Alkaliphilus metalliredigens QYMF: one gene and its partner. The protein of the gene in region 2 binds, or shares a complex with, the protein of the main gene of each other region. Links are inferred from orthologs where the notes say so. Each region holds a gene or a part of one and is shown on either strand. Other genes may lie near its edges.

What was found.
Region 1: the proteins of dnaB (region 2) and dnaG are in contact, whole or in part, in a crystal structure (PDB 2R6A), measured with the Geobacillus stearothermophilus proteins. The link is inferred for Alkaliphilus metalliredigens QYMF from one-to-one orthologs. Residues at the interface, in WP_033016901.1 of Geobacillus stearothermophilus: Ser13, Glu15, Ala16, Gln18, Glu91, Leu92, Asp94, Ala95, Val96, Pro97, Thr98, Ala99, Ala100, Asn101, Tyr104, Tyr105, Ile108; in WP_049624496.1 of Geobacillus stearothermophilus: Lys456, Leu457, Leu458, Pro459, Ala460, Asn463, Ala464, Leu467, Leu535, Leu536, Ile537, Ala538, Gln544, Glu545, Asp548, Tyr549, His552.

Annotation. Positions count from the first base shown.
Region 1 is NC_009633.1:3,022,455-3,033,895, forward strand. Bases 1-2,899 are described here. They hold dnaG (DNA primase), read right to left. Parts: upstream 2,419-2,899; coding sequence 583-2,418; downstream 1-582. Other genes in these bases: rpoD (RNA polymerase sigma factor RpoD), read right to left, coding at 1-546; AMET_RS14745 (YaiI/YqxD family protein), read right to left, coding at 2,486-2,899. Outside these bases: more of AMET_RS14745, read right to left, coding at 2,900-2,953; AMET_RS14750 (deoxyguanosinetriphosphate triphosphohydrolase), read right to left, coding at 3,037-4,047; AMET_RS14755 (branched-chain amino acid transporter permease), read right to left, coding at 4,484-4,816; AMET_RS14760 (AzlC family ABC transporter permease), read right to left, coding at 4,806-5,507; AMET_RS14765 (aminotransferase-like domain-containing protein), read right to left, coding at 5,614-7,002; AMET_RS14770 (FAD-dependent oxidoreductase), read right to left, coding at 7,253-9,316; AMET_RS14775 (response regulator transcription factor), read right to left, coding at 9,838-10,533; AMET_RS14780 (sensor histidine kinase), read left to right, coding at 10,849-11,441. UniProt on the Escherichia coli protein: RNA polymerase that catalyzes the synthesis of short RNA molecules used as primers for DNA polymerase during DNA replication.
Region 2 is NC_009633.1:4,896,581-4,908,090, forward strand. What follows is about bases 165-3,132. They hold dnaB (replicative DNA helicase), read right to left. Parts: upstream 2,332-3,132; coding sequence 997-2,331; downstream 165-996. Other genes in these bases: AMET_RS23815 (GNAT family N-acetyltransferase), read right to left, coding at 343-972; rplI (50S ribosomal protein L9), read right to left, coding at 2,520-2,969; AMET_RS23830 (DHH family phosphoesterase), read right to left, coding at 2,966-3,132. Also shown: more of AMET_RS23830, read right to left, coding at 3,133-4,978; AMET_RS23835 (DUF2232 domain-containing protein), read right to left, coding at 5,011-5,940; AMET_RS23840 (MazG-like family protein), read right to left, coding at 5,960-6,289; AMET_RS24670 (FUSC family protein), read right to left, coding at 6,418-7,428; AMET_RS23850 (pro-sigmaK processing inhibitor BofA family protein), read right to left, coding at 7,553-7,819; AMET_RS23855 (DUF2508 family protein), read right to left, coding at 8,051-8,374; AMET_RS23860 (PhoH family protein), read right to left, coding at 8,447-9,781; AMET_RS23865 (cation:proton antiporter), read right to left, coding at 10,035-11,195; AMET_RS23870 (hypothetical protein), read right to left, coding at 11,192-11,510. UniProt on the Escherichia coli protein: The main replicative DNA helicase, it participates in initiation and elongation during chromosome replication. Travels ahead of the DNA replisome, separating dsDNA into templates for DNA synthesis.

The DNA of each region.
Region 1 (11,441 bases), 1.9 Mb from region 2 along the record:
ACTAAATTTATATCCTTTACGATAATCAAATTTTTCTACAGCCTTAATTAAACCAAGATTTCCCTCTTGAATTAAATCTAAGAAAAGCATCCCTCTTCCAACGTATCTTTTAGCAATGCTGACAACCAGTCTTAGATTGGCTTCCACTAATTTCTTCTTGGCAAGTTCATCCCCTGCCTCCATGCGTGTGGCTAAATCAATTTCCTCTGGTCCTGTTAGCAATGGTACTTTTCCGATTTCCTTTAGATACATCCGAACCGGATCATCGATGATAACACCTTTTAGCATGTTGATGTCAGCCTCTATATTTTCTGCTACAGTGACTTCTTCCTCATCCTCTAACTCAGCCTCATCCACATCATCGACATCATCTGCTTCTTTATCTCCTACAATGTCAATGCCTAGGGTTGCAAAGTGCTCATAGATTTCCTCGATTTGCTCCTTGTCTAACTCTATATCTTCTAGGGCATGTACAATCTCGGCATAAGTAATGATTCCTCTTTTTTTGCCTTTTTCGATCAGCTTCTTGATTGATTCTTTTTTCATATTATTTGTCTTACTCAAGTGGTTTCCCTCCCTTCTTTAAGCCTGTATCCTTTGTAACTCCAGTTTTTTCTTCATAATTTCTATACCTATTTCCAACAATTCCTTTTCAACCTCTTCCTTATTTAGATTTGAGTTGTTTAAAATGTCCTTTTCCCTCTGCTGTAGCTGCCTGATCTCGTATAACAGCTTATATCTTTTTAAGTTTCTCAGATATTGATCAATGGCCTTATTCATATCAATATGCTGAATTTCTATGTGAAGTAAATCAGTCATTGTTTCTTTTAGATCGGGATAGTGCTCTACGAGCTGCTGGGTCCCTTGTAAGTTTTGATGATTTTCATAGATGTATTCCACAATAAGCTGATGCTTTCCTATGGTAAAATCTTCTGCCTCTACCTTCTCCATCAAATGGGGTATGGCATTTATATTTAAAAGCATGAATTTAATCAACTGCTTTTCAATAATCGTATGTCCTTTTTGTTCTACAGGTGGTAATGCTTCTATGTATTTATATTTACTGTTATTATTTCTATTGTAGTTTGAACTATACTTTTTCGTCTCAGAATTCGGTTTTTGTTTTTTCTGATGTCCATACACTTCTAATGCAATGGCATCTTGATTGATCCCCGTTTCCTGGGAGACTTTCTGAATGTACGCTTCTTTTTCTATTGGACTTTTAATTTGCTTAATAATTTTGGCAATGTCTCTGGCTAGGTTAACGCGTCCTTCCACTTTATCCTGTGGGTACTTTTCCTTCGCCAACATAATTTGATAATCAACTACATTGAGAGCAGCATTAATTGCCCTTTGAAATCCTTCTTTTCCCTTAGATTGAATATAGGTGTCTGGATCAACACCCTTTGGCATCATCATGACTTTAATGTTAAAATCACCATTTTTAAGGATTTCTATACTCCTTAGGGTAGCTTTTATACCCGCCTCATCACCGTCAAAACAGAGTATTACATCGTCGCAGTATCGTTTGAGTACTTGTGCATGCTCCTTTGTAAGAGATGTGCCTAGGGCCGCCACGACATTTTTAAATCCTTGCTGATATAAGGGAATCACATCCATATATCCCTCAACTAAAATCAATTGTCTGGTTGTCATATACTTTCTAGCAATGTTTAAGCCATATAAAATTCTACTTTTATTAAAGAGCTTCGTCTCTGGAGAGTTCAAATACTTAGGTAACGAGTCATCTAGTACCCTACCTCCAAAGCCAACAACATTACCTCTTATATCAAAAATTGGAAAGATGATCCGATTTCTAAAGCGGTCATAATAACCACTTTGCTCTTTTTTGGGAATAATCAATCCACACTTTTCAATATCTTTTAAATCATAGCCTTCTTGAGTAAGATGTTGTATTAATCCCTGCCATTCATTGGGAGCAAATCCTAACCCAAAGGTATTGATTGTCTTACTAATCAATCCTCTTTCGGATAAGTATCCCAAGGCAATACTTTTTTCCTTGGTCAGACAGTGATAATAATACTTGGCAGCTTTTTTATTGATCTCCCAGAAAAGGTTGCGAAGCTTCATTTCCTCAGCTACTTCCAAAGACTGATCTTTTTCTGGAATTTCAATATTTGCCCTTTGGGCCAGCATTTTAATTGCCTCCATAAAGTCTAGATTCTCCATTTTCATAATAAACTGAATGACATCGCCTCCTTCACCACAGCCGAAACACTTATAGAACTGTTTTTCGGTACTAACATTAAAGGAGGGCGTTTTTTCATTATGAAATGGACATAATGCTTTATTGGAGCTACCTATTCTTTTTAAGGATATATATTGAGAAATCACATCTGTAATTTCATTTTGAGCCTTGATTTCATCGATCAATTCCTCTGGAAAACCCTTTTCCATATATGCTCACCTGACATCAAATTAGATTGTATTACTTTCTCTACTACACATTATTCTGTTTTTATCTTTAAACTCCTTCTTGTTTGGAGGAATTGCGTAAATGTTTTTCTAAAAATGATTCTAAAGCCTGTTGAAAGCGATGATCATCTTCTTTATTTCGCTTTTTAGGACCCTTAACACGTCCTCCTTGAAGCATCATTTTTCGATTAAGGTATCTCCGATCTAGCAAACTGCCAATATTGTCATTGGTATAAAAATGACCCCAGGGACTGAGAACAAATGCCCTTTTTCCTAGCACAAGGGCTGCTAGTCCTGTATCCGCTGTTATTACCAAGTCACCTGCCTTTGTTCGATTCATGATCATAATATCTGCTGCCTCAGCTTCATTGTCTACGATGATGGTCTCGATTTTTTGTTCTCCCTTTGACATATGGGCAATGCTGTGAACTAAAATCAGCTCCAGATCATGGTGCTCACATATGTTAAATAAAATGTTTTTTACGGGACATGCATCCCCGTCAATGATTACTTTCATAAGGGTTTCAATTCCTTTATTTTAGGTCTAGAGATGTTTATTCGACATGAATCTCTCCGATTCCTCCTTATTTTTTAAAAAACTTATCTTGATTTAGGTAAGAAAATCTTTTCAAATAACTGGATTGCGTAGAAGTCAGTGCACCCAGCGATATAATCTGCTACGGCTCTCATTAATCCTTCTTTTTTAATTAGATTGCGATATTCCTCTGGGAGTTTTTCAGGATTTTCTGAGAAGTGTTGGTATAAAAGTTCTACAATAAGTTTTGCCTTCTTTTTTTCGATTAAAGAAATTTCTCCTCGGTAGATTCTTTCGAACATAAATGTTCTCAACTCTATCATGGCTTGTTTCACCAGGTCGCTTTGATATACCCTAACTTCCCCACCCTCCTGGAGTTTTTTTTGTGTTTCGTTGATCATATCAACTACAAATGTGTTGATTCGATCACTATGTCTTGTTCCCAATATCCTGCAGGTATCCTTAGGAAGTTCGTCTATTGATAAGATGCCTGCATCTATACTATCTTGAATGTCATGACATAAATAAGTTAAGCGGTCCACTATTTTTACCAGCTTTCCTTCTAATGTGATGGGCGCATTGGGTCCTGTATGATTTAAAATCCCATCCCTTACCTCCAGGGTTAGATTCAGCCCTTTCCCATTTCGCTCTAACTGATCTACCACTCTAAGACTCTGCTCATTATGCTTAAAATGTCCCGTGAGCTGATGAAGTACTTCTTCTCCGCAATGCCCGAAGCATGTATGTCCTAAATCATGGCCCATGGCTATGGCCTCAATTAAATCCTCATTGATCCTAAGGGCGCGACCGATGGTCCTTGCAATTTGACTGACTTCTAATGTATGGGTCAAGCGTGTTCTCATGAGATCATTTTTCACAATAAATACCTGGGTTTTTCCCTTTAGTTTTCTAAAGGATTTAGAGTGAATAATCCGATCTCGATCTCTTTGATAGATTGTCCGTATATCACATTCCGTTTCTGGTATTCTTCTTCCCTTTGACTCCTTACTCTTTTGAGCTACTGGAGCAAGATAACTCACCTCAAGTGCTTCTGTTACCTCTTTAGGACTCCTCACTAGAAAAACCAACCTTTCTTCATGATCTGATCAATCACTACCCTGTATTAAATAAATATGCTTCTTTAGCTTGTTTATGAAATTTTCTTCTACTATTATATGCTTTATCATTATATACGCTATAAAACGCCAAAATCCTGCAAGTTAAAGGTTTTTTCTATTAGATACTCTTAACATTTATATTTTGTTTTATACACTTAAGCCCCTTGTATTAATGAAACAACTGAAAAATGGAGGGATTTCCCTCCATTTTAAGTATTTCTAGGCTTTCAGTATTCTTTTAGTTGGTTCTACGTATGTTTCTGATTTCTTTTAATGATACTTTGTGCTGTAGCTAACAAAATAGACCAACCATTATTTTTTACTTTTATGGAACACTTCTTGTAATTATTCACAGTAAAATATCTTCACCTTCTTCAATAAAATTTAGATCATATTAGAACACTATACGAATTAAAATCATATAACAGGCTGTCCCGAGAAAGATACTGAGAAAAGTATTCTTTTTTGTGACTTGAGCAACTATCACAATGCCAATTGAAAGTAATTCCACCATACCAAAGGGGAAAGCGGCCAAGTCAATGTTTCTTAGACAGTATATCACTAGAATAATCATGATAGATCCAGGCAATACAGTACCAAGGTAGTGAACAATTCTGGGAAGTTCTTTCTTTCCACCAAACAAAAGATACGGTACAGCACGAGTGAGCCCTGTTATTGAGGCAACTACAATAAGGACTGCAGCAGAAGAGCCAAAATCAATTGTCATACTTCACTCCTCCCGTCTGCATGTCTATACGTTCCTTCATAATGGTCAGTGTAATTAAACTCACCGATAATGCAGGAAGTAAAAAGTAGTCTGCTCCTAATAGAATATAGAATCCAATGGCACTGGCAAAACCTGTGATAGCCGGGATGTGGGATTCAAATTGATGCCATTGATTGACACAAACTACAACAAAAAATGCGGTAGCAGAAAACTCAATTCCCGTCATATCAAAGGGTAGGATTTCACCAATTAAAGCTCCCATTGTACAACTTAAAACCCACAGCATATGGCATATTAGAGCAATATAGAAATCTGCTTTTTGCTCATCTATATTCTCTGGATATTCGATAGAACAAAAAACTGAATAGGTTTCATCGGTTAGTGTTAAAACCATATAAGGGTACTTCCAGCCCATCTTGCGGAATTTAGCCACAAATCCTATACCGTAGAAAATGTGTCTTGCATTGATGAAGAATGTCATCATTGCAATCATAAGCAGCGGTACGTCAGAGATTATGAGGGAAACCATAACAATCTGCATAGCGCCTGCATAAATGAAAACGCCTGATAAAAAAGCCCAAAGAACTGAATAGCCTGCCTCATGTATTAGAATTCCAAATGCAATACCGACAAAAGTATATGAAAATAACAAAGGTATTATTTGCTTAATAGCAAAACGAAATGTTTTCATTATCTGCACCGACCTCCTTTGCATACAAAGATTTATCTTATAATCTATGCTAGCACATGTAAATACGCCATACAATTATATAATTGTATGGCGTACACTTTTCTTCTTATTTAAGGGAACGCAATAGTTGTTTTAAGATTTCTAAACCTTTTTCTAACTCTTCTATGGTTTCAGGTGCACAAATAGATAGACGAACTGCTTTTTCAGGATCACTGTTTCCAACCACAAATCGTTCTGCTGCATATACTTGAACACCGTGCTCTAAGGCCAAGGTTTCAAAATGAGCTCCTGATGTTTGGTTTGATAATTTTAGCCAACGAAAAATACAGGTATCTTCACCACGGCAATCAAATTCAGACAAATAATCATTAACCAATTGATTTCTTTCAATTGTGTTCTTTCGGTGATTATCAATAATGGTATCAATTTCATTTGACACAATCATACGAGCAGCTAATTCTGCCATCAGTGGAGAAACAGATATATTCATATTATAAAGTGCATTGGACAGAGGTTCTTTATACTGCTTTGGCACTGATACATAAGCCAAGCGTAGACCAGGAGCAATGGCTTTCGACATACTGGCTATATAGATTGTGTGTTCTGGTGCAAATGATGCCACAGCCTGTACTGGCTTTTCATGCATCAGACTGTAAGTAGCATCCTCTATGATAAAAACATTGTACTCTTTCGCAATTTTAGCTAATGCTCTTCTGCCTTCAATGGACATGGTGTGGCTGGTTGGATTTTGGTAGTCTGGTATCAGATAAATACCCTTTAGATTTTCATTTTTACAGGCATAAATTAGTGCATCCTCGTCCATTTCTAGCCCTTTATTTTTAATAGGTACTAATTGAACACCAAGCATACTGGCGGCTGTTTTTAGACCAGAATAGGTATGGGGGTCAGTGCCAATCCTATCTCCCTGCTGGCATAAACCAATAAGTGTAGCTGTGATGGCATTTTGACCACCGCTGGCAAACAATATAGTTTCAATATCTGTAGTATAACCACCCTTGCTTATCAGTTTTACCGCCGCGTCTTTCTGCCAAAGCACATCTCCGGGTCTACTATAGCCGAAGCATTTGATAAGGTCAGATTCACTCACTATGTTTTTTAATTGTAGCATCAGGGGTTCATAAGAGGCTGGCTCTGGAATAGTAGCTCCCATTTCGATCATATTTTTTGGTCTGCCATCAGTAAGTAGATATGTATTGGATAAGGCATCAAAGGAAACAAATGTACCACTTCCCACTGTTGTGCTTAATATCCCTTTTAAGATACACACCTTAAAAGCCTTTGAAACAGTACTTACATTTATGTCTAAGAAATCAGCCAATTCTCTATAGGGTGGCAATTTAGTTCCTGGAAGTATCCTTCCATTTATAATATCCTGTTCCAGTTGATTTGCTAATGCTAAATATAATGGCTTAACAGTTTTATCTAAGACTGGTTTCCAAGCCATGGGATAGTTTTCAAATGAATTTACAGGCATACGAGCACATCCTTTCCTATCATACAATTATACGATTGTATGACAGATGTGACAAGGTTACACATTGTTATAGCACTTTACAAGTAATGTGGTGCTTCCAAAACAATTCCATAAAACAAGAAAATCAGACGCCTTAATCAAACTTGTAGACTGGTGTTGAAATAATATAACCGCCCCTTAAACTAAGGGACGGTTCGCACAGCATTTTTTATGATTCTTCAGTTAATCAACGATAAGAAAAATTCAATTTTTATTTTCCCGCTCCTGCATTTATTCCTGCAATGCGTCCGAAAACAAATATGTCAGTAATTGCATTCCCACCAAGTCTGTTACCACCGTGAATTCCACCTGTAACTTCTCCCGCTGCCCATAAACCAGGAATAATTTTTCCATCTCCATTTAAAACATGACCTTCGACATCAATAACAGTACCACCCATTGTATGATGCAATGATGATTTTCTTGGACTTATGGCAATTCCAACATCGTCATTAGATTCTATATACTCAAGATCAATGGCTCCTGCAATATTTTCCTTATGAAAGTCATCATCTTTTTGATTTGCTACATAGCTGTTATATTTTTCTATTGTCTTACGTAATTGTTCTTCAGTAAATCCAGGTGCAACACCTGCTGCAGAAGTTTTAGTAGCTTCTGCTAATTCAGCGATATTTTTACCATACCATACATGACCACCTTCAACCATGGCTGCTACACGTGCATTATATTCAGTTCCTTTTAATTGCTCATCAGGGTTTCCAATATCTCCTCTGCCTGAATAGATAATATAGAAAATACCATCTTCAAGAGCTAGTGAAGCTTTAGCAAGAACATCACGTTCAGCATATTCATTTACAAATCGATTGCCCTCTCCGTCAATCCAGATCTGCTCTGCTGCATCAGCCCAAATACCGTCGGTCATAGTACCTTTAACAGGCGATGAAGAAGGCATCATTTGAGCAACTTCCATGCCAGTTACACCGGCACCGATTTCTAGAGCCATTACAATTCCATCGCCCTGGTTAGTGCCCATATTAGTTGATAGTGTTCTACTTGAAAGGTCATCTCCCCAATAACTATCATAGTCCTTAACCATAGTCGCGTCTGCGCTATATCCACCTGTTGCAAGAACAACTCCATTAGTTGTATTAATTGTGATTTGTGTGCCATCTACCTGGACAGCTTTTGCACCTACTACCTTGCCTGATGCATCCACTAAAAGTTCAGTGCCTGTAGTATCAGTATATATTATAACGCCTTTATCCTTTGCAACTTTTTCAAGTTGAGGGATACGTAGAGTACCTGTCATGAAAGTATGAGTTCTTGGCCACATAGCACCAAGTACTGTACCAGTTCCAGGAGCATCCCCATACTTAGCATCAGCACCGTAAGATGCTTCAAGACCAACTTCTCCCATCCATTGAAAAGCATCTAAAGAATTAATAGCTAACTGTCTCGCAAGGTGAACTTCTGGGGCAATCCAACTACCATTTAATAACTCACGAAGTCCTCCTGTATACATATGCCACATGTGTAATGCACTAGAGTCAAAACCAGGCATGTCCGCTCCGGCGGTTTTTCCAATATTATTTGAATAGAATGCATTTATATCAGCCTTGAGCTCTGTCAATACTTCTTCCCATTCAGGAAAAGTGTCGAATTTCAGCTTTGGATCAAGTGGACTAAGGGCAAGATAACTATCTAATGTATCTTTTTGAGCTCTACTTAATATCATGTTATTCTGTGCCTCAAGATCAACTGCATTGTATGCTGCACCTGCCAACAGTGTATTTCCACCTAATACAGACGCCTTCTCAATAAGGGTAACGCTAGCTCCTTGCTCTGCTGCACTAATTGCTGCAGTAAGACCAGCGCCTCCCCCACCCATTACAAGGACATCTGTATCCCATGTTTCAGGATCCTTTGGTGTAACAACTACCTTATTTTCCTTTAGAGCATCAACATCTAGGCCAGCTTCTCTAGCAGCATTAGTAACTGCATTAATAATAGCAAAACTAGTCAAAGTTGCGCCTGTTACAATATCTACAGATAAACTTTGGTTTTCAATTATCTGATTTGGTATACGTTCAAGGGCTACTCTTACAACACTTTCAGTTTCAGAGTTCTCTGTAAACTCAATATCTGTGATTTTACTGTCTTCAACAGTAATCCTTACAGTCATTGGTCCTTGCATACCAGCAGCAGTACCTTCAAAGCTGTCGTTAATCAGTACAACTGGCTCCTCCGTGGTACACCCCACAAATATAAAAGTAATCATGCAAATACAAACAAGTAATGAAATAAGTTTTTTCATTTTTTCTCCTCCGATCTTAAATTAGTAATCTCTTGAAAACTTCGAGGGCTTTATTTATTCTTGTCGTTTATGATTAACCAAGATATTTTTTTTCACAAACTAGGCCATAAACTAAACCTCGATTTCATACAATGTTACTTTTTACACACGAGATATGCGTCAATAAAAACCTCATTAATCCCAGATTGATTGAAGATTTCACATCGAAGCACTTCCTTTCCTTTTTTTCTTGACTTCGATTAAATTTTAACATACTTAAAGCAACTTATTGATTAAATAGTTATTAAGATTTTATAGTGATTTTTGACTTCAAAAAGAAAATATTACCATTAATAAGCAACTATACCGTCTAATGCATAAAAAAATCCCTTATCATGCGCAATCAGCATTTTTAGGGATTAAGAAATCTTAACATTTATTCTGTTTAAATTAATATCTTTTTAATTTGTAGTTTCCTCATAATAGGGAAGTTAAATTTTCTCTCCCCCTGAATATGTATGATATTTTATTTCATATTTAACTCAATTAGCTTTTCCCTTAGGGTCAAAGTAATATCCTTGTCCCCACTCCATTTTTAAAAATCTAGGATTGTTCACATCTTCTTCAATTTTATTTCTAATATTATGTATATGAACGATCACAGTTCGTGGATCCCCATAGCTTTTTGCTCCCCAGATTTTATAATATAATTCTTTAGGGGTATAATATTGCCCTGGATTCTGCATTAAAAATGACAATATCTTAAATTCAGTAGAAGAGAGTTTTAATTCACCTTCGTTCTTTACAACAATATGACGATTTGCATCTAATTTAAAACCGGTACAAGCTAAAATATTATTAGCTTTATTGGGTGATTTATTCGCTCTTCGCAGATTTGCTTTTATTCGTGCCTCCAAAATTTTATTATCAAAAGGCTTTACTATAAAATCGTCGCCTCCCCTCTCTAAAGCTTGAACAATTGTATCACTGCAGTCAAGACATGAAATAAAAATAATAGGACAATCATGCCACTCTGTCAACCTAGAACAAAGGTCAAGACCATTAACATCTGGCAGCAAAATATCAAGGAGTATCACATCAAATTTATCTCTTGCATTTGCATAGGCTTCGCTACCTGTTTTGGCCCAAATAACTTCATATGTCTCAGCTTGTTCAAGGTAGTAGAGGATTATCTTTGCTACTAACGTATCATCTTCAACTAAAAGAACCTTTATCATATAATTTCACCCCTTAAATCAATATTACCTCAATTTTTACTATTTCCACAAGGATATTCAGTGTTTTGCAACTGGAAAATGCATAGGTACTCTTTAAGTTCAGATATGCTTAAATCTTTACATTAAATATTTGATATACTTTTGTTGAGGCACTTTCAACATTCCTTTCATCCCCCTGGCTATTTCTTCGTAAATTCGACGATAAGGGTAGCAATTCTCCGCATTTTTAATTATACCATAATCAGATATTCAGACTATCTTGACAGACGTAATAGATATATAATTATGACTAAGGAAATAAAAAGGGGAATGTATATGAAAAGAGATTATTTTAAAGCAATACTTGTATTTCTAATAATATCCAGTTTAACTTTCTTTATAGGCGTAACAATAAATAATAGTTTTGGTGCTTTAAAAAACGGTGACACATTATCTGATAAGAGAGAAAACAGCATATATTCACTTGCAAATTATCACTGGGATTCAAAAACGAATACCTATTACTTTGACCTAGTTAGAAAAAATGAAAATCAACAATTGGAACTTATCTATGGAAAATTGCCATCGGACGTTTTAATCAATGGTACTGTTTTAAAGGAATCTTCATTCTTTTCAAGACTATTACTTAACTCCGATTGGTTTATAGATAACAAAATCAGAGTTGTCTTTAACACAAGTATAAATCCTTATAATACTCCTATATATGTAACTACTACATCTAGTGCTGAAACTGCACTTTCAACCTTCAATATGGTATTTGCTTTCAGCCTTGGAACAACCTTTTTAATGTCTATATATGGACTCTCCCTTTATCTCCACAAAAAAACAGAAAAATACCTATTATGGTTTGCTATATATACCGGTGCATTGACTTTATGGAGTGCTCTTCCACTATTTGTTGGTGCAGG
Region 2 (11,510 bases):
ACTGATGCTCTCCATAGTGGCACCAGGTCAGCCAAGACAATGTAATCCGTACTTCATGAAGATTGTTGCAACTTCTCGATCTAATTGCATTACATCCATAATAGTCATATCTCGATTAATTTTCATCGTAGTGTTCCTCCTCACTTGTATAGCTTTCGTCTATAATATTACCATTTTTAATCAATTTTATCAATATATCTTACGATAACTTCCCTGTTTTATATTTTTCTTCACGGTTAAATTAAAAAGCTTCCTGTGAATTGAAGTTCTCTTAATTTTATCCTAATCTCTTTATTCTATAAATAAAACCCTAAAGTTGATCTTTTTCCACAGCTTACACCACTATATGCACAGGTGTTCTGTTGATAGTGTGGATAACTTATTCTTTTTATACATTTCTTTTGTCATCATCATGTGGATAAATTGACACTTAATCAATCCTTTATCTAGTTTAAACAACTCTCGATAAGGTAAATACAACTCCTCTTGAAAGATTGGTAATCTTTGATCCTCAAATTCTTCAAGTTTAACTGTCACAATCTTAAATCCACATTTTTCATAACATCTTTGGGCACGTTTGTTGAAGTAAGATACCTTTAGGTTTAATTTTTTCATTTTTAGTACTTCAAAATAATAGATTAAAAAAGTATTTAAACTATCACTACCATAACCCTTGTTGATTTGGTCTGGATCAAATACAATCCCTAGCTCACCGACTTTTCGAAACCATTTAATATCTCTCAATGCAATATAACCCACTAGCTGTCCCTCTAAATTAAAGATCGCGTAGCAACGCTTACTAAAGGAAAAAGCTTTGATTTGATACCAATAATTGCGCTCTTGCCTATTCATTTTGGGAAAATTGTATCCATAAAACAAAGGCTCCTGATGTTTGCCCCACTCCTGCATTGAATCAACATGTTTGCGTTGTAGTTTCATCATATAGGTATTTCTTCCCCTTGCGATAATCATCTTTATCCTCCACTACCTATCCTCTTAATTTTGGCGATACTTTTCAAAATCAAGGAACTTTTGAAATTGTCCCAACCAGATTAACTCAATATTTCCAGTTTCACCATTACGGTGCTTTGCAATGATCACTTCTCCTATATTTTTCTTTTCACTGTCTGGAAAATAGTATTCATCACGATATAAAAACATAACTAAATCTGCATCCTGCTCAATGGCTCCCGATTCTCTCAAGTCAGATAGGATGGGTCGATGATCTGCTCGAAGCTCAGGCGCACGTGATAGCTGGGATAGTGCGATGACTGGACAGTCTAGTTCCTTTGCCAGTATTTTTAATCCCCTTGAAATTGCAGAAATTTCTTGTTGTCTACTTTCGATTCTTCCGTCTCCTTGCATTAACTGTAAGTAGTCAATTACCACAAGGTCTAATCCTTTTTCCATTTTTAATCTTCTACATTTAGATCTCATTTCCATGATGCTAATACCCGGTGTATCGTCGAAATATAGATTTGCTACGGAGAGAGGCACCATTGCCTGGGCAATCTTAGACCATTCTTCTTCATTTAGGTTTCCATTTTTAATTTTATTTAAATCCACCATGGATTCTGATGCTAGCATTCTAAGCATCAGCTGTTCCTTGGACATCTCCAGACTAAAGACAGCAACTGATGCATTATCCATTGTTGCTGCATTTTGTGCTAAGTTTAGTGCAAAGGCAGATTTTCCCATGGCAGGTCTTGCGGCAACTAGAATGAGATCTGTTTTATGAAAGCCGCCTAGTTTTGTATTTAAATCAAGAAACCCTGTGGTCATTCCTGTAATGCCCTTCTTGTTCTCATATAGTTGTTCAATTCGATCAAATGTATCAGATAAAATTTCTCTTGCTGGGGTGAACCCCTCCGAAGAACGATTTTGAGAAATATCATATATGCTCTTTTGAGCCTGTTCTATGACTTGTAATACTTCCACATCGCTGCTATATCCAAGATGTATGATTTCCTCAGATGATTTAATGACCCTCCTAAGGGTTGCTTTTCTTTCCACAATCTCTGCATAGTATCGTACATTGGTTGTAATGGGAACGCCCGAGGCAAGGCTTGTTAGATAAGTAATTCCCCCTATGGCATCTAGTGTTCCCCTTTTTTTTAACTCTTCCGTTAACGTAACTAAATCTACAGGTTCATTTCGATTAAATAAATCATAGACAGATTCAAAAACTTCTCGGTGTGCTTCTTTATAAAAGTCTTCTCCATGAATGACTTCTAAGGCAATAATAATCGCCTCTCGATCCAATAGCATAGATCCTAGTACTGATTGCTCTGCTTCTATACTATGGGGTGGTATTTTGTTTAGTGAACTCATTACTTCCACAAGAACCCTCCTATAACTTTAACACTCTACTTTTTAAAGATGCGCCCTATTCAAAATCTTGGATTTTATATTCTTTCCGTTACATTAATCCTTCATTTATTATACCATAATTTTTTAACCCCTCTTTATTAAAAATCTCAAGTATTTTTATAAAAAAAACTGGAGGAATCCTCCAGCTTTTATGCTTCTTCTGTAACGGTTACTTTTATTTTACCCACTACTCCGGAATGCAATTTAATGTCAATCCATTTTGATCCAAGCTCTCGAATTGGTTCATCCAAAAGTAACTTTCTCTTATCTAGCTTAATTCCTTCTTGTTTTTGCAGCTTCTCTATCACATCCTTAGATGTGACTGAACCAAAAAGTCTGCCACCCTCTCCTGCCTTCGCCTTGATGTTGACATCAACCTTACTTAATCGTTCGGCTAGTTCTTTAGCTTTATCTACCTCTTGATCCTTCTTCATTTTCTGAGCAGTTTTTTGCTCCTTTAATGTTTGAAGACTCCCTTCCGTTGCTTCCTTTGCTACTTTTTTAGGAAGTAAGAAGTTTCTTGCATATCCATCACTGGCATTAACAACATCACCTTTGTCTCCTAATCCTTTTACATCCTTTAATAAGATCACTTTCATTCTTCTTCACCCTCCTCCAAATACGCATTAATTGTTTCTTTTAATACCTTTTCAGCCTCTTCCATGGTACAATTTTCTAGCTGGGCTCCAGCCACAGTTAAGTGACCTCCTCCTCCTAGCTTTTCTAAAATGACTTGTACATTAATGGCTCCCATAGAGCGACCACTTATAAAAATCATTGTATCATCTTTTTTACCTAATACAAAGGAGGCCGTAATTCCCCTAACGCCTAAAAGTTCGTCTGCTGCTTGTGCACTAACCAATTGCACACTCTCAATAGGCTCTTCACAGGTAGAGATGGCAATTGTCTCATTAATCACCCTAGCTCGTTTCACAATTTCAGCTCGAGCGATGATGGTTTCAAGATCATCCTGAAATAACTGCTTTACAGATATTGTGTCGGCGCCAGCACGTCTTAGTAATGAAGCTGCTTCAAAGGTCCTTACCCCTGTTTTAAAGGTGAAATTCTTTGTATCCACAGCAATTCCAGCTAACAATGCCTCTGCTTCTAAGGGTTCAATGTTTACTTTATCATCCATATAATAAAGTACCTCTGTAACCAATTCACAGGTTGAGGAAGCATATGTTTCTTGATAGTTTAATACCGTCTCCTCAATAAATTCGGTTCCTCTTCTATGATGATCGATCACCACGATCTTTTCTGATATCTCTAGCAGCTCAGGACATTCGGTAAAGTTAGGACGATGGGTGTCGACAACGATCAATAAAGAGCTTGGCTGAATCTTTGTTTTGGCTTCTTCACATGTAATGATATTATTACGGTACTCTTCCTTTTCATATAATCTTGCTGTTAACCCATCAATAGAAGGATTAGAACCATTCAATACGATATATGCTTCTTTATCTCTATTCTTAGATGCACGATAAATCCCAACAGCTGCCCCTAATGCATCTAGATCGGAGCCTTTGTGTCCCATAACAAACACGTTATCTGATTGCTCAATTAACTGCTTTAATGCATGGGCTATGACCCGAGCCTTCACTTTCGTTCTCTTTTCTACAGCCTTTGTCTTTCCTCCATAGAAGCTTATTTTATCACTTCGTTTTAAGGCGACTTGGTCTCCACCCCGTCCAAGGGCTAAATTCTTTGCTGCATTGGCAAAATCGCAGGTTTCTAATGGTATTTTCCCTTCTGCACCAATTCCAACACTTAGGGTGATGGGTATTTTGTTGCCTAAGTTAATCTCTCTCATTTCATCTAATATATCAAACTTCTTCACTTCTAGCTTCTCTAAATGCTGTTTTTGAAAAACCACAACAAACTTATCCTTTGAGTACTTGCGGATAAACCCACCTAATCTATTGACCCATATATTGAGACGATGCTCAATTTCAGCAGCAATTAAAGGCCTGTTCATCTCCTCCGTACTCTGCATAACTTCATCAAAGTTATCTATCTGAAACAAACCAACAATGGGCTTTTCTTCTTCATACTTTTTCTTGAGTCCTTCATACTCTGTGACTTCTAGCCAGTAAAGCATAATAATATAATTTGAAGCATGATTTTTGGATAATTTTACAATATTATAAAGCACCTCGAAGTGCCTCCCATTTATATTCACCTGTTGCACCTGTTCTTGCTGTTCATTTAAAATTTCTCTTAGATTAAAATTTGGAATCACATCTTGTATGTCCTTTTCAAGTAAATCCTTTTTATTTGTTACTTCTATAAATTTTGGATTATACCACGTAATTGTTCCATCAAATTCTACAATGGTTAAGGGAATAGGTAGATTCAATATTGCATACTTTGTAGCTGAATCAATATCCGATGAAATGCCTTCAATATACTGTGTCCACTCCTCACGACGGATATTGGTTATCTTAAGATTATAGTAGAGTAGATATGCTAAAAAGAAAACACCAATAATTCCAATTACATGATTATAAATAGAGATAATAATGATTAAAAGAGAAATAATGATCATATAGATCCGCGTATCTGGAACGAGCAATTTAAAAAATTTTGTATTTCGCATAGTTCCCATTAGATTGCCTCCTAAAGTAATTTACATAAATATTAAGATTTCCTAAGTTTTCTAATGTCTAACATAGCATCTATCACACCCATGATAGAAACCACTGTTAACAATGGACTGATTAAGACGATCAATACGATTATGATAATTCTTACGGTTCTATTGATTCGGGTTTTTTTAATGAGGTAGCTTACAAATGAGATCCCCTGTAAAAAAAAGATAAACACAAAAAGTAGTGTCACATTAGCAATTAAACTGGTGTGATAGATTCCCTCTATATAGGTGGTTAATAAGCTTAAAACAAAAATAATGAAGGTTCCAAGTACAATATTGTGCGGCAGCTTGAAGTGACTAAAGCTAGGAAGCTCATAGGTTTCAACTCGAAATCTCCTCAGTATGGAAATCGTTAAGTAATAATTAATAAATGCACCTATAAATACTTGAATCATCATAAGCCCTGGTAAAATCATGACCATGTAATTGAAGGCTTCTGTAATAGCCACTCTGCTAAAGTTCATTTCTCTCAGCATATCCATTTGATGTTCTAGCACTTCAGGCAACATGAGGTTCACCTGACTCATTACATTAAATCCACTGACTAATGAAATAATCTGGATGGCTATAAAAATCGATATGATTGAGGCGCCACTCCCCAAAGCCATCACTTGAAATGGCTCTCTGTTTCTTTTGATGTAGTATCCCATCAACAATGCCAGTGGCCCCACTAATAACAGTATAAACAATGGATATAATAGACTTGTTAAAAATCCAATTAAAAGGCTTGTTAATAGTAAAGATAAAGCAGCGTATCTTGTACTATGTCTTACGGCTAAGACCATAAATGGAACTGGTAATAACACCAGTAATACTGATAAAACTGGAATATAGACTCCTACAATTCCAAAGAAAGCAGTAATTGATGCAATAAGGGCTGATTCAATTAAGGCCTTTTTACTTGTTACATTGTTCACACTTCATCACTCCTAAGAACTATTTTTCACGTCCCTTTAAATGTTGATTGAGACTGGATAATTCGCCATACCACTTTTCAAGATGATGTTCCTCTATAATATGAATTTTTACCTTGTCCTGTACTTTTTTATCAATTATTTGATAATCAATTCCTAATCTTTTTCCTAGTGAATAAGTCACTAAAATAATATTGGCTAATCCTTCTAGTACTGAATCTTGTGCCCCCTTAACTCCTTTTAATAACCCCTCAAATACAAGGGCAATGCTACTCAATAGCTCACACTTTAAAAATTCTATCATTTTTAGATTACGTCCAATATCCACATTCTTTTTTTGAAAATCCAACATCCTATTTCCCCCTATTCCATCCTAGTTAATAGGTCATCATTACTATATTCGATTTTAACTAGGTTTTTCCTCCTTCATATCACCCTTTAATTGATAAATAAGCACAGGAATACTCCAGTGCTTATGTGTTAGTACGCTGTTATAATATTTAACTTAGATAAAGCCTCTTCAAGATTATATAAAAATACGATCATTCGCACAACTTCTTCCGCAGGGTATTCATTGATTTTAGTATTTGTTTTTAGCTGTGTTTTGACCTTCCTTATTTCTTCAATAATAAGCGTTAGGTCTATATTTTTTTGGTGATTCAATACTTCCTTTTCAATTCCTTGGACCACTTCTAATGAAGCTTTTATCTTCTGAACATCTTCAGCAATGTCCTCAATCATATGCAGCTTTAGTCCTCTTTTACAGGCAACATGAATATTTTGTATGTGCTGATAGATTTCTTTAACCAGCTTGAAAGTAATCATTAATTCATTACACTTAAAGTCTCCGTACACCCTTATTCGTTCTTCTTTAACCTGTAATTGTAGCAAGTTGTCTGATTCCTGCAACTCTCCTTCTATTTCATTCATCCTTGTTTCTAAATACTTAATGTCTTCTTGCCTTTCTTCTAAAAGAATTTCTAATGTTAATAAATTGCATTCCCAAAGGTCTTTACATACATTACGCATCTTATCGATGGCTATTGTATCATAGGTAGGAGGGTAAATAAAGTAATTGACAACCACTCCAATACTAATGCCCACAAATGTATCAAATAAACGATGTAAGGTATAAGCGATATGCCCTCCCTCTGTATTGAGAAAAATGGCAATGAATCCAATGGTTGCAATGGAAGTGGACGCTTTCCAGTTTAATTTATTCATAATCATAATGAGTACAATAATGCCTACTCCTGCAACAATTGGATTTCCTGGGGCTATTAAAACAAAGGCAAGGCCAATCATTGCACCAATTAAGGTTCCTAGCATTCTATTGAAACCCATTTTCCAAGAATCTGAAACCGTAGGTTGCATGACAATAATTGCAGCAACAGCTGCAAAAAAAGGATCATCCATTCCTAAAAGATAGTAAACAAAAAGTGTTAGTGTAACTGCTAATCCTGTTTTCAAGGTCCTAAGACCAATATTCATACGAATCCTCCTAAAAGAATATAATGTACTCAAATTTTGAATATAAATATGGAATTCTAGTCTATTATACCTCATTTTCCATTAGGAGAGTATCTCTATTTTTACAGAATCAGAACTTATCTTCCTATACGATATATTTCAATATTAATAACAGAATGACCCCAGGAACGCCTAATAATCCAGTGATTAAAGCTGTAACAGGGTTGATGGCTAAATAAATCCCCCAAAAACCACCTATGAAATTAAGCATCAATAGCATAATTCCACCAATAATACCATTCCAAATCAGCTTTACCAGCCATTTAATTGGAATGAGAAGTATCCAACCCACAACATATAATAAAATCAATCCGATGGCATACGCCAGTATCACACTTAATTCAAATCCCATACACATTCCCTCACTTCAATTAAATAGTAGTCTATGCAATACTATTTACTGCTCTAGAAAGAACTATTTCCTAAACAATAAAATTCGTCCGGTGCTATCGTATGGACTCATGGCACACTTGAAATTTAAAACGGCCTTTGTTTTAAATTTCAAGTGTTTAAGTACATAATATAAGGAGTAGTTCATCTACTCCTTATATTATATCATGTTCAGTTAGCCAATATGACAAGCTTAGTGAAAATTAACCCGAACGCCTTCTTCTTTTGCTTTTTTTAATAAATATATATATCTGGTTTTGGCAGCTTCTAGCTTGTAAATTGCATGGTCTACTAAGTCAGGATCTGATACATTATGGAAGAATCCCTCGGCATTTTTCCATTCTTCGTGGGCATTGAGAACTTGTTGAATAAATGCTTGTTCTTCGTCTATTTCAGGCTCCTGGTAATTACCGATCTTATTATACAAGTTCTCTAAAACCGAGACCACATTCTTCACAGCCTTCTCTTTCTTTGTTCCATTTGTTTCATTTGTTTCAATAGAGCTTTGCTCTTTCATTATGGAATTTCCCCCCTAGATCTTTTTTATTATCTATTAGGTTATCCATTTTATTCCTATTTATACTGCCTCCTATAGGATTTCTGCTCCTAGTTGAGCTAAGGTAGATCTCTCCACCTTTTTAAAATGAATGTGGGCCGATACTGATTGATCTCTGAACCGGTTTATCACATATGTTAGTCCATTACACTGTTCATCTAAGTATGGATGATCAATCTGTTCCGTGTCTCCCATTAATACAATTTTACTTCCTTCCCCCACCCTGGTGATGATGGTTTTAATTTCATGTTTTGTCAAATTTTGTGCCTCATCAATCACAATAAATTGATTGGGTACACTTCTTCCACGGATATAGGTTAGGGCTTCGATTTCAATGCGATTCATTGCCACAATGGTATCTCCTATACTAGAAAGTGCCTTTGTCCCCAAAATTAACTCTAGGTTGTCATAAATCGGTTGCACCCAAGGTCTTAGTTTTTGGTCCTTATCTCCTGGTAGAAAACCAATGTCTCTTCCTACTGGAATAACAGGCTTCGTAATCAGTAATTTTTGATAACGCTTTTCATCGTTGGTTTTGTAAAGACCCGCTGTTAAGGATAGTAATGTTTTTCCTGTTCCAGCCTTTCCTGTTAAGGTAACCATTGAAACATCATCATCTAATAATGCTTCTAGTGCCATTCTTTGTTCTAAATTTCTTCCTTTGATTCCCCAGTAGCTCCCTTCCCCAAAACTTAATCCCACTACCCTATGATGTTCTTTCTTGAGTTTTCCAATAGCTGATTTGCCTGTGCCCTGTCGATCTTTTAATAGGATAAATTCATTGTAGCTTAATGCATATCCATTAAGTGCCTTCTGAAGCTCCTCTACCATAACGTATCCTCTCTTGTAAAATGTGTCAATGAGCTCACCCTCAACCCATAATTCCTCATATCCATGGTAGATTTCTTCATTTAAGTGAATTTTATCGTGTAAATAATCTTGGCTACTGATTTCCAATGCATCCGCTTTAATTCGCATGATGGCATCTTTGCTCACTAAAACGACCTCGCCATCCTTTTCTGTTTTCTCCAGCTGTAAATTCAACGCAACTGCTAAAATACGATTATCATTGTTAATTTCATTAAAAAATGCTCTTACTTTAGCTAGACTACGGTGATTTAATTCTACTTTAATATAACCACCATTTTCTATTTGAATACCCTGGCTCAATGTTCCCTTTTCCCTGAGCTTATCTAGCTCCCTTGCCACCTCTCTGGCATTTCTTCCTATCAGATCTTGGTTGTTCTTCTTTTTATCAATTTCTTCTATTACCACAGCTGGTAAAACCACAAGATTATCTCCGAAGGAATAGATACTTCTTGGATCATGAAGCAAAACACTGGTATCAAGAATAAAAGCTTTCCGCATATGTCCCCCTACGGGTAATAAGGGTCTTCACCATCCTTTCTATGATTGAACACTTACTGGTTATTATTATATGTTTATTATGCCAAAAGGGAATTCATGTGTGGTATATTTCACTTTAAAAAGAAGGACATCTTTCTTCAAAAATGAAAACATGGCTTAAGGAGAATTGTATCTTTCCCTAAACCATGTTTTAAACAAATTGAAACAAGTGCCAAATTTCTTTGCGTTACGTTTTCTATCCTTTAACATTTCATCAAGCTTCATCCACATCGCACAATGCTTTACGTACAAGTATTGGTCCAATGAGTTCAAAAACCACTACTGCTGTAAGAACAACGGGCATAATTGTATCCGGTGCAAAGATAGATTTTTGTTCAGCGATGATTGCTAAACCAATGGCCACGCCAGCTTGGGGAGTTAGGGCTCTACCTAAATTGCGCTTCCAACTCATGGGAAACTTTGTTAATGCTGTTCCCACACGACTCCCCACCAGTTTGGCAACAAAACGTGCTCCGATATATACCAAACCAATTTGTCCTACAGCCGGCAGAACTGATAAATCCAGTTTTGCACCTGCTAAGGTAAGAAAAACCAATAAAATGGGATCCTCAACATTCATAAGCGATCGACTAATTCGCTGTGGTTTTCCAGAAAAATTGATATAGACGGTACCAGCTGTAATTGCAGCCAGTAAAGCAGGTGTCCCCCACTGGTTGGATAATCCTACTGTTACTAAAATCACTCCTAGAACGGAAACTAAAATGCGTGTATCACTTTTAGCCTTGTGGGATGTGGCTACCAAAAATACACCAGCGCCTATTCCTAACAGTAAAGCAATCCCTATATCCCGTGAAGCCATTACAATGGCCGGTGTATTCCCTGTATCAGTAGCAGCCAGCCCGACCTGCATAAAACTAATGATAATACCAAAGAGCGTAATAGAAAATAAATTATCCATTGCGACTACTGATAAGAGTACCCTGCTGAAGTCTCCCTTAGAGGGGGTTTCCCTTATACATGCAATAATAGCTCCTGGAGCTGTAGCAATACTAATTACCCCAAAGATGAGGGCGTATCGAAAAGGCAAACCAAATAGATATAGAGATCCAAATACAAGGACTAAGGTAAGAAGGGCCTCTACCATAAAAACCTTGGCTGCATCTTTGGCTAACTTGCGCATTGTTCCCCAATGGAGCTCAGCCCCAATGGAAAGTGCAATCACACCCAATGCCAGTTCATTGATTGGTGCAAGCTGATACATTTCTTCTACGCTAACTAAGCCCATAACAGAAGGACCCACAAGAATTCCCGCTAATAGATTACCTGTTACCGATGGAAGCTTCACGTAACGGGCCAGTTTTCCCCCCGCAGCTCCTGCTAGAAAAACAATGCCAATCGCTAAAGAGATATTCATCGTAGTAACTCATCCCCCTCTGTTTTAACCAGGCCTTTACAAAAATCGATGGGGATTGTCATCACAATGCCGGTATCTGGCTTGTTTAAGTCTCCAACAATTCTTTCTATGGCGTCTATTGCTTTTTTCCGGGATTCATCAGAATCAATAACGACAAAAATTGTCTTATTGAATGAAGGATCCTTTCCAAATTCGGCAAAGCGGGCAAAAAACGGGATATGATCAGCTATAATATGTGCCATTCCCTTACTGTCCATTACTGTTGCTCCTCTAACGTCAACTTTATAGAACTCATCTAATATATCTATTACGTAA